Regions from separate parts of the Streptomyces sp. NPDC048603 genome, predicted to be linked through region 1. Evidence: predicted binding sites of a transcription regulator. Region 1 holds the regulator's gene; each other region holds the start of a gene.
The links. The regulator HrcA, encoded in region 1, represses chaperone genes, less so after heat shock. The targets are predictions, from matches to a motif close to TTNGCACTCNGNNNNNCNGAGTGCNAA.
Positions count from the first base shown of each region.

Region 1 (3,274 bases):
CCGGTAGACCTCGACCGCGGCCGGGTCGGCGTGCCCGTACTGCGGGAGGAACAGGTTGACGCCGAAGGGCCGCCGGGTGAGCCCGCGCAGCCGCTTGATCTCCTGGTACATGCCGTCGGCGGTCTTGTAGCCGCCGGCCAGGAAGCCCAGCCCGCCGGCCTCGGACACGGCGGCGGCGAGCGGCGGGCAGGACGCTCCGCCCGCCATGGGGGCCTGCACGATCGGGTGGAAGAGACCGTTCAGTGCGGAGGACATGAGCTGCATCGTGCCATGTCCCCCGCACCTCACCGAATCGTTCCATTCGCCTGGCATAGTCCGGTTGCGCAACCGGCCAGGCGCCGCGCCGCGGCGGGGAACGCCGCGGCGGCGGCTCGCGGCTCAGCGGCCGTTGAAGGCGTCCTTGAGCCGGCTGAACAGGCCCTGCTGGCCCGGCGCGAACTGGCCCATCGGCCGCTCCTCGCCACGCAGCTTGGCCAGCTGCCGCAGCAGGTCCTCCTGCTGGGCGTCCAGCTTGGCCGGGGTCTGCACCTCGACGTGGACGATCAGGTCGCCGCGTCCGTTGCCGCGCAGGTGGGTGACGCCGCGGCCGTGCAGCGGGATCGACTGGCCGGACTGGGTGCCGGGCCGGATGTCGACCTCCTCCATGCCGTCGAGCGTCTCCAGCGGGCACTTGGTGCCGAGCGCGGCCGCGGTCATCGGGAGCGTCACCGTGCAGTGCAGGTCGTCCCCGCGCCGCTGGAACACCGGGTGCGGCAGCTCGTGGATCTCCACGTACAGGTCGCCGGCGGGTCCTCCGCCGGGGCCGACCTCGCCCTCGCCGGCGAGCTGGATCCGGGTCCCGTTCTCCACACCGGCCGGGATCTTGACCGTCAGGTCGCGGCGGGACCGGACCCGGCCGTCGCCCGCGCACTCCGGGCAGGGGGTCGGGACCACGGTGCCGAAGCCCTGGCACTGCGGGCACGGGCGGGAGGTCATGACCTGGCCGAGGAAGGACCGCGTCACCTGGGAGACCTCGCCGCGGCCGCGGCACATGTCACAGGTCTGCGCGGAGGTGCCGGGCGCGGCACCCTCACCGGAGCAGGTGGTGCAGACGATCGCCGTGTCGACGTGGATGGGCTTGGTCGTGCCGAAGGCGGCCTCGTCCAGCTCCAGGTCGAGGCGGATCATCGCGTCCTGGCCGCGCCGGGTGCGCGAGCGCGGGCCGCGCTGCGACGCCTGTCCGAAGAAGGCGTCCATGATGTCCGAGAAGTTGCCGAAGCCACCGGCTCCGAAACCGCCCGCGCCACCGCCGCCGGAGGCGGACAGCGGGTCGCCGCCGAGGTCGTAGACCTGCTTCTTCTGCGGGTCCGACAGCACCTCGTACGCGGCGTTGATCTCCTTGAAACGCTCCTGCGTCTTGGGATCGGGGTTCACGTCCGGGTGGAGCTCGCGCGCGAGCTTGCGGAACGCCTTCTTGATCTCGTCCTGCGATGCATCGCGGCGCACGCCGAGTACGGCGTAGTAGTCCGTGGCCACTTACGACTCCGCCAGGATCTGTCCGACGTAACGTGCCACTGCGCGTACCGCTCCCATCGTTCCGGGGTAGTCCATGCGGGTCGGGCCGACCACGCCGAGTTTGGCGACTGTTTCGCCGCCCGAACCGTAGCCGACCGAGACGACGGACGTGGAGTTGAGTCCTTCGTAGGCGTTCTCGTGGCCGATGCGTACGGTCATCCCCGACTCGTTGACCTCGCCGAGCAGCTTGAGGAGCACGACCTGCTCCTCGAGTGCTTCCAGCACCGGCCGGATGGTCAGGGGAAAATCGTGTCCGAAGCGGGTCAGATTGGCGGTACCGCCGATCATCAGCCGCTCCTCGGTCTCCTCGACCAGGGTTTCGAGGAGGATGGCGAGGACCGTCTGGACCGTCACGCGGTCCTCGGCCTCGAAGGATTCCGGCAGGTCCTGCACCAGCTGCGGCACGTCGGCGAAGCGGCGGCCGACGACCTTGCCGTTGAGCCGGGCCCGCAGGTCCGCCAGCGACTGCTCGCCGAACGGCGCCGGGCAGTCGACCATGCGCTGCTCGACCCGGCCGGTGTCGGTGATCAGGACGAGCATCAGGCGGGCCGGGGCGAGCAGGAGCAGCTCGACGTGCCGGACGGTGGAACGGGTCAGCGAGGGGTACTGGACGACGGCGACCTGCCGGGTCAGCTGCGCGAGCAGCCGTACCGTGCGGCCGACGACGTCGTCGAGGTCCACGGCCCCGTCGAGGAAGTTCTGGATGGCGCGGCGCTCGGGAGTCGACAGCGGCTTGACCCCGGCCAGCTTGTCGACGAACAGGCGGTAGCCCTTGTCGGTGGGGATGCGGCCGGCGCTGGTGTGGGGCTGCGCGATGTAGCCCTCCTCCTCCAGCACGGCCATGTCGTTGCGGACCGTGGCGGGCGACACGCCGAGCCTGTGCCGTTCGGTGAGCGCCTTGGAGCCGACCGGCTCCTCCGTCCCGACGTAGTCCTGGACGATGGCGCGCAGCACCTCGAGTCTGCGTTCGCTGAGCATTGCGTGCCACCTCCAGCTGTGAGCGTCCGTTTGCGTTCCGTGATTGGCACTCACGCGGTGCGAGTGCCAGAGATCCCCCCGGTCAGTGTACGGCGGGCAGGTACGCCCGAGGCAAGGGAGCTCGTCGCGGCGCTCGTCACGCTCGCCCGTCGGGCCCTCGTCCCCTCCGCCCGTCAAGGTAGCGTCGCGCCATGGACGTGCGTTGGGAAGAGGCGGGCTGGGAACGGCTGACCGGGCGCGCCGGGAGGCGGCGGCTCCCGGTGTGGGACTGCACGGTGGGGCTGGTGGTGGGCGACGACGCGGTGCTGCTGGTGGACCCGGGTTCGAGCGTGCGCGAGGGCGCGGAGCTGCGGGCGCAGGCGGAGCGGCTGACGGGTCGGCGGGTGACCCATATCGCATTCACCCACGGGCATTTCGATCATGTGCTGGGGGCGGCGGCGTTCGCGGGGGCCGAGGTCTTCGGCGCGGTCGGGCTGGACGGACTGCTGGGCACCGCAGCGGGCCGGGAGGAGCTGCGCGGGGACGCGGTGCGGAACGGGCTGCCGGAGGAGGACGCGGCCGGGTCGGCCGAGCTGCTGCAGGCACCGCGGCACCTGGTGTCGGGCGAGTGGACGCTGGAACTGGGCGGGGTGCAGGTGCTCCTCGCGAACGTGGGGCCGGGGCACTCGCGCCACGACCTGGCGGTGTTCGTGCCGGGCGGCGGCCGCGAGGTGGTCTTCTGCGGGGACCTGGTCGAGGAGTC
Region 1 is NZ_JBICVY010000011.1:192,489-195,762, forward strand. Features, by position in the region: gene ACGFQ9_RS27415 (nitronate monooxygenase) at 1-255, opposite strand, end outside; gene dnaJ (molecular chaperone DnaJ) at 379-1,515, opposite strand; gene hrcA (heat-inducible transcriptional repressor HrcA) at 1,516-2,532, opposite strand; gene ACGFQ9_RS27430 (MBL fold metallo-hydrolase) at 2,724-3,274, shown strand, end outside.

Region 2 (3,274 bases), on a different contig from region 1:
CGCCTCAGGCTCGCAGCTCACGAAGATCGACAAGGGCCTGCAGGAGCTGATCAAGCTGGGCCTGGTCGAGGACAAGCCGTACAAGATCTTCGGCGCCCAGGCCGAGGGCTGCTCGCCCGTCTCCACCGCCTTCAAGGCCGGTCACGACGTGGTCCGCCCGCAGAAGCCGAAGACCATCGCCAAGTCCCTGGCGATCGGCAACCCGGCGGACGGCCCGTACGTGCTCGACATCGCCCGCCGTACCGGCGGCTTCGTGGAGGACGTCAACGACGAGCAGGTCGTCGAGGCCATCAAGCTGCTCGCGCAGACCGAGGGCATCTTCGCCGAGACCGCGGGCGGCGTGACCGTCGGCGTCACGAAGAAGCTCATCGAGAACGGGCAGATCGACCCCTCGCTGACCACCGTCATCCTCAACACCGGTGACGGCCTCAAGACCCTGGACGCGGTCGCCGGGGACACCGGCCAGACCGCCGTCATCCGCCCCAGCCTGGACGCGTTCCGCGCCGCCGGCCTGGCCTGACCACCCCCTACGCACTACCGGAAAGGCAGTGTCGCCATGAGCGTCAACGTCCGCATCCCCACCATCCTGCGCACCTACACCGGAGGCCAGGCCGAGGTGCCCGCCGAGGGCACGACCCTCGCCGAGGTCATCGAGTCCCTGGAGCAGAACCACCCGGGCATCGCCGCGCGTGTCCTGGACGACCAGGGCAAGCTGCGCCGCTTCGTGAACGTCTACGTCAACGACGACGACGTGCGCTTCGAGGGCGGGCTGCAGGCGGTGACGCCGGACGGCGCCGGCGTTTCCATCATCCCGGCCGTCGCGGGCGGTTGCTGAACTTCCGGCGCCCGGGCACCGGCTTTCCGGTGGCCCTTCGGTAGCCGGCACGCACAACCCCTGAATTGCCCCTTCCGCAAAAGCGGAGGGGGCAATTCTGCTTGGTTGGGCGCGGTAGAGTTGGGGAAGCCCCCTCCGCTGTTCTTGCCCGCCGCATATGAACGGGCGTCCCCATGGTCGACATCGGGCCAATGTGCGTGTGCGATATGGGGCTTTGGCGCGTTCTGTCCGGTCCAAGTTGCCCGGGAGAATGGCAAATTTTCCGGCCATTTCAGCATTTCCGCATGTCCAGATTTCTCGTCGGAATGACCTGTTGCAGACAGCTCCGGTGCAGATACATTCAGCCGCGGTCGACGCGTTCCAACGCAAGTTCTGACCCGGGACCGCGAAGTGCGTTCCTGCGCAAGGGCCAGTAATAGGGGAGTTAGACATGGCTCAGGGCACCGTCAAGTGGTTCAACGCGGAGAAGGGCTACGGCTTCATCGCGGTCGACGGTGGTGCGGATGTGTTCGTCCACTACAGCGCCATCCAGATGGACGGGTACCGCACCCTTGAAGAGGGTCAGCGGGTCGAATTCGAGATCTCGCAGGGCCAGAAGGGCCCGCAGGCTGACATGGTCAAGCTCGCGCAGGTCTGATCCAACGGCGTTCGACCACCGAAGGCGTACCCCGAGGGGCCCGCATCCCGGACAGGGATGCGGGCCCTCGCGCGTCCCCCCGGCGTCCCTCCGGCGTCCTCCGGCATCCGCCGGCGCTCCCACCTGCGCCCTTTCGCCGCCCCGCCGTCGCGTGCCCGCCATGTTGTCCAGAGGTGGCCTGACTCGCTTGCACTCGTGGGGGTCGAGTGCTAATCATTGGCGTTAGCACTCTCCGGGTGAGAGTGATAAAGACGAGGATCGGGTCGGTGAGGCCCGCAGGTCCGGCGGGAAGGAACCGCCGGGCAGGCAGGCCGTCCGTCGCGGGCGCCACACGGTCCGAAGGCAATCCACCCCAGTCCGGGAGGACCACTTCACATGGCCAAGATCATCGCGTTCGACGAGGAGGCCCGGCGCGGTCTCGAGCGCGGCATGAACCAGCTCGCCGACGCCGTCAAGGTCACGCTTGGCCCGAAGGGCCGCAACGTCGTCCTCGAGAAGAAGTGGGGCGCTCCCACGATCACCAACGATGGTGTTTCCATCGCCAAGGAGATCGAGCTGGAGGACCCGTACGAGAAGATCGGCGCCGAGCTGGTCAAGGAAGTCGCCAAGAAGACGGACGACGTCGCCGGTGACGGTACGACCACCGCGACCGTTCTGGCCCAGGCCCTGGTCCGCGAGGGCCTGCGCAACGTGGCCGCCGGCGCCAACCCGATGGCCCTGAAGCGCGGCATCGAGAAGGCCGTCGAGGCCGTCTCCGGCGCGCTGCTGGAGCAGGCGAAGGATGTCGAGACCAAGGAGCAGATCGCTTCCACGGCCTCCATCTCCGCCGCCGACACCCAGATCGGCGAGCTCATCGCCGAGGCGATGGACAAGGTCGGCAAGGAAGGCGTCATCACCGTCGAGGAGAGCAACACCTTCGGTCTGGAGCTTGAGCTCACCGAGGGCATGCGCTTCGACAAGGGCTACATCTCGGCGTACTTCGCGACCGACATGGAGCGCATGGAGGCGGCGCTCGAGGACCCCTACATCCTCATCGTCAACTCCAAGGTCAGCAACGTGAAGGACCTCCTTCCGCTGCTGGAGAAGGTCATGCAGTCCGGCAAGCCGCTGCTGATCATCGCCGAGGACGTCGAGGGCGAGGCCCTGTCGACCCTGGTCGTCAACAAGATCCGTGGCACCTTCCGCTCCGTCGCGGTCAAGGCCCCGGGCTTCGGTGACCGCCGCAAGGCCATGCTCGGTGACATCGCCATCCTCACGGGCGGCACGGTCATCTCCGAGGAGGTCGGCCTCAAGCTCGAGAACGCGGGCCTGGACCTGCTGGGCCGCGCCCGCAAGGTCGTCATCACCAAGGACGAGACCACGATCGTCGACGGTGCCGGTGACAGCGACCAGGTTGCCGGTCGCGTCAACCAGATCCGTGCCGAGATCGAGAACTCCGACTCGGACTACGACCGCGAGAAGCTGCAGGAGCGCCTGGCGAAGCTCGCCGGTGGCGTCGCCGTCATCAAGGCCGGTGCCGCGACCGAGGTCGAGCTCAAGGAGCGCAAGCACCGCATCGAGGACGCCGTTCGCAACGCGAAGGCGGCCGTCGAGGAGGGCATCGTCGCCGGTGGTGGCGTGGCCCTGCTGCAGGCCTCCTCGGTCTTCGAGAAGCTGGAGCTCGACGGTGACGAGGCCACCGGTGCCGCCGCCGTCAAGCTGGCCCTGCAGGCCCCGCTGAAGCAGATCGCCGAGAACGCCGGCCTCGAGGGCGGCGTCGTGGTGGAGAAGGTCCGCAACCTCACCCCGGGCCACGGCCTGAA
Region 2 is NZ_JBICVY010000004.1:500,453-503,726, reverse strand. Features, by position in the region: gene thrC (threonine synthase) at 1-520, shown strand, start outside; gene ACGFQ9_RS12165 (MoaD/ThiS family protein) at 557-835, shown strand; gene ACGFQ9_RS12160 (cold-shock protein) at 1,266-1,472, shown strand; gene groL (chaperonin GroEL) at 1,848-3,274, shown strand, end outside.
Region 2: groL (chaperonin GroEL) is a predicted target of HrcA. The motif match lies at 1,659-1,685, and genes of this name have one in related genera.

Region 3 (3,274 bases), on a different contig from region 1:
CACCACGAAGACCTGGAGGGCGAGGGCCGCGGACAGTCCGACGGCGAGCAGCTTGCCGAACGGGTCGCGGGCGCCGAGGGCCATCCGCAGCCCCCGCTGGACCAGGAGGGCGTAGAGGACCAGGACCGCCATCACACCCGCCAGGCCGAGTTCCTCGCCGACCGTGGTCAGGATGAAGTCCGAGCGGCCTGCGAACTTGATCAGCTCGGGGTGGCCCTGGCCGAGCCCGGTGCCGGTGATCCCGCCGGTGCCGAAGCTGAAGAGGGCCTGTGCGGACTGGTCCGAGATCAGGCCCGGGGGCCGCTGCTCCGGCGGGAGGAAGATGGCCATCGGGTTGAGCCACGCCTGGACGCGGTTCTTCACGTGTGGCTCCGTGGAGCCGACGACGAACGCGCCCGCGGCCGCCATCAGCACGCCGAAGGCGATCCAGCTGGTGCGCTCGGTGGCGACGTAGAGCATCACCACGAAGACGCCGAAGAAGATCAGCGAGGTGCCCAGGTCGCGCTCGAAGACCAGCACCAGCATGGCCAGGATCCAGACGGTGACGATCGGGCCGAGCTGCCGCATGGGGGGCAGCCGCATGCCGAGGAAGCGGCGGCCGGTGAGTGCCAGGGTGTCCCGGTGCTGGACCAGGTAGCCGGCGAAGAAGATCGCGATCATGATCTTCACGAACTCGCCGGGCTGGACCGAGAACGGCCCGATGAAGATCCACCGCTTGGCGCCGTAGGTGTCCGCGCCGAAGAACGCCGGGGCGATCAGCAACACCAGGGCGACGGCCATGGTGATGTACATGAACCGCTGGAGGTACCGGTGGTCGCGCAGCAGGGCGACCACCGCCAGGCAGGCCGCCACCCCGATGACCGTCCACAGCAGCTGCCCCGGCGCGTTCGCCTCACCGCCGTACCGGTCGATGTACGCCTGGTCGAGCCGGTGCAGCAGCACCAGTCCGAACCCGGTGAGCAGCATGGCCAGCGGCAGGATCAGGGGGTCGGCGCAGGCGGCGAACCGCCGTACGCCCAGGTGTGCGACCAGCGACAGCAGGGTCATGCTGATCGCGAACCGGCCGAGGCCGGCGGGCAGCTCGCCGTTCACGGCCAGGCCGGTGTTGACGTATCCGAAGACGGCGATGCCGACGACCAGGGTGAGCAGCAGGGCTTCGGTGCGGCGGCGGGCGCCCGCCACCGTCCGGGGCCTCAGGCCGCGCACGGGAGGTCCGGCGCGATCTGCTCGGCAATGCGGCGGATTGTCTTCATATCGTCTAGGACGGTGATCCTGTCACCATGGTTGCCTCCCCGCCGGTGAGCGCGGCGCGGAATCGCCGCCCTGCGGCCGAAACCCGGTGTTCCGCAACGCCGGGCGGCTCGAATTGGCACTCCGCTTGACCGAGTGCTAATCGCCGGAATAGTCTCGGGCCTGGCACTCGCCACTGGTGAGTGCCAACACAGCGACGGGCAGGTCCGGCACCCGCGACGACGGATCCACCTGGTCGCCACCTCAGACAGTTAACCCCGTGAGATCTCCGAAGGGGGAGGTCGGATCGTGACGACCACCAGCTCCAAGGTTGCCATCAAGCCGCTTGAGGACCGCATCGTGGTCCAGCCGCTCGACGCCGAGCAGACCACCGCCTCTGGCCTGGTCATCCCGGACACCGCGAAGGAGAAGCCCCAGGAGGGCGTCGTCCTGGCCGTGGGTCCGGGCCGCTTCGAGGACGGCCAGCGTCTCCCGCTGGACGTCAACGTCGGCGACATCGTGCTGTACTCCAAGTACGGCGGCACCGAGGTGAAGTACAGCGGCGAGGAGTACCTCGTCCTCTCTGCTCGCGACGTGCTCGCGATCGTCGAGAAGTAATTCACCCGAAGCAGATTGCTTTGAGCTGCGCCCCTGGTCACCCCGCTGATTGCCGGGCGGCGAGGGGCGCGGTTCGTTAAACCCCAGATTTTTCGAGAGGGCTGAACCGCTCCATGGCGAAGATCCTGAAGTTCGACGAGGACGCCCGTCGCGCCCTCGAGCGCGGCGTCAACAAGCTTGCCGACACGGTCAAGGTGACGATCGGCCCCAAGGGCCGCAACGTCGTCATCGACAAGAAGTTCGGCGCCCCCACCATCACCAACGACGGTGTCACGATCGCCCGCGAGGTCGAGCTCGACGACCCGTACGAGAACCTGGGCGCCCAGCTCGTCAAGGAGGTGGCGACCAAGACCAACGACATCGCGGGTGACGGCACCACCACCGCGACCGTGCTGGCCCAGGCGCTGGTCCGCGAGGGTCTCCGCAACGTCGCCGCCGGCGCCTCCCCGGCCTCCCTGAAGAAGGGCATCGACGCCGCGGTCAAGGCGGTCTCCGAGGACCTCCTCGCCACCGCCCGCCCGATCGAGGACAAGACCGACATCGCCGCCGTGGCCGCGCTCTCCGCGCAGGACCAGCAGGTCGGCGAGCTCATCGCCGAGGCGATGGACAAGGTCGGCAAGGACGGTGTCATCACCGTCGAGGAGTCCAACACCTTCGGTCTCGAGCTCGAGTTCACCGAGGGCATGGCCTTCGACAAGGGCTACCTGTCCCCGTACTTCGTGACGGACCAGGAGCGCATGGAGGCCGTCCTCGAGGACCCCTACATCCTGATCAACCAGGGCAAGATCTCCTCCATCCAGGACCTCCTGCCGCTGCTGGAGAAGGTCATCCAGGCCGGTGGCTCCAAGCCGCTGCTGATCATCGCCGAGGACGTCGAGGGCGAGGCGCTCTCCACCCTCGTCGTCAACAAGATCCGCGGCACCTTCAACGCCGTCGCCGTCAAGGCGCCGGGCTTCGGTGACCGCCGCAAGGCGATGCTGCAGGACATGGCCACCCTCACCGGTGCCACCGTCATCGCCGAGGAGGTCGGCCTCAAGCTCGACCAGGCCGGTCTGGACGTGCTGGGCTCCGCCCGCCGCGTGACCATCTCCAAGGACGACACCACCATCGTCGACGGCGCCGGCAACTCCGAGGACGTCCTCGGCCGCGTCAACCAGATCAAGGCCGAGATCGAGGCCACGGACTCCGACTGGGACCGCGAGAAGCTCCAGGAGCGCCTCGCGAAGCTGGCCGGCGGCGTGTGCGTGATCAAGGTCGGCGCCGCCACCGAGGTGGAGCTGAAGGAGAAGAAGCACCGTCTGGAGGACGCCATCTCCGCGACCCGCGCCGCGGTCGAGGAGGGCATCGTCTCCGGTGGTGGCTCCGCTCTGGTCCACGCCTCCAAGATCCTCGCCGACAACCTGGGCAAGGAGGGCGACGAGGCCAC
Region 3 is NZ_JBICVY010000006.1:450,866-454,139, reverse strand. Features, by position in the region: gene ACGFQ9_RS17550 (FtsW/RodA/SpoVE family cell cycle protein) at 1-1,206, opposite strand, end outside; gene groES (co-chaperone GroES) at 1,540-1,848, shown strand; gene groL (chaperonin GroEL) at 1,962-3,274, shown strand, end outside.
Region 3: groES (co-chaperone GroES) is a predicted target of HrcA. The motif match lies at 1,367-1,393, and genes of this name have one in related genera.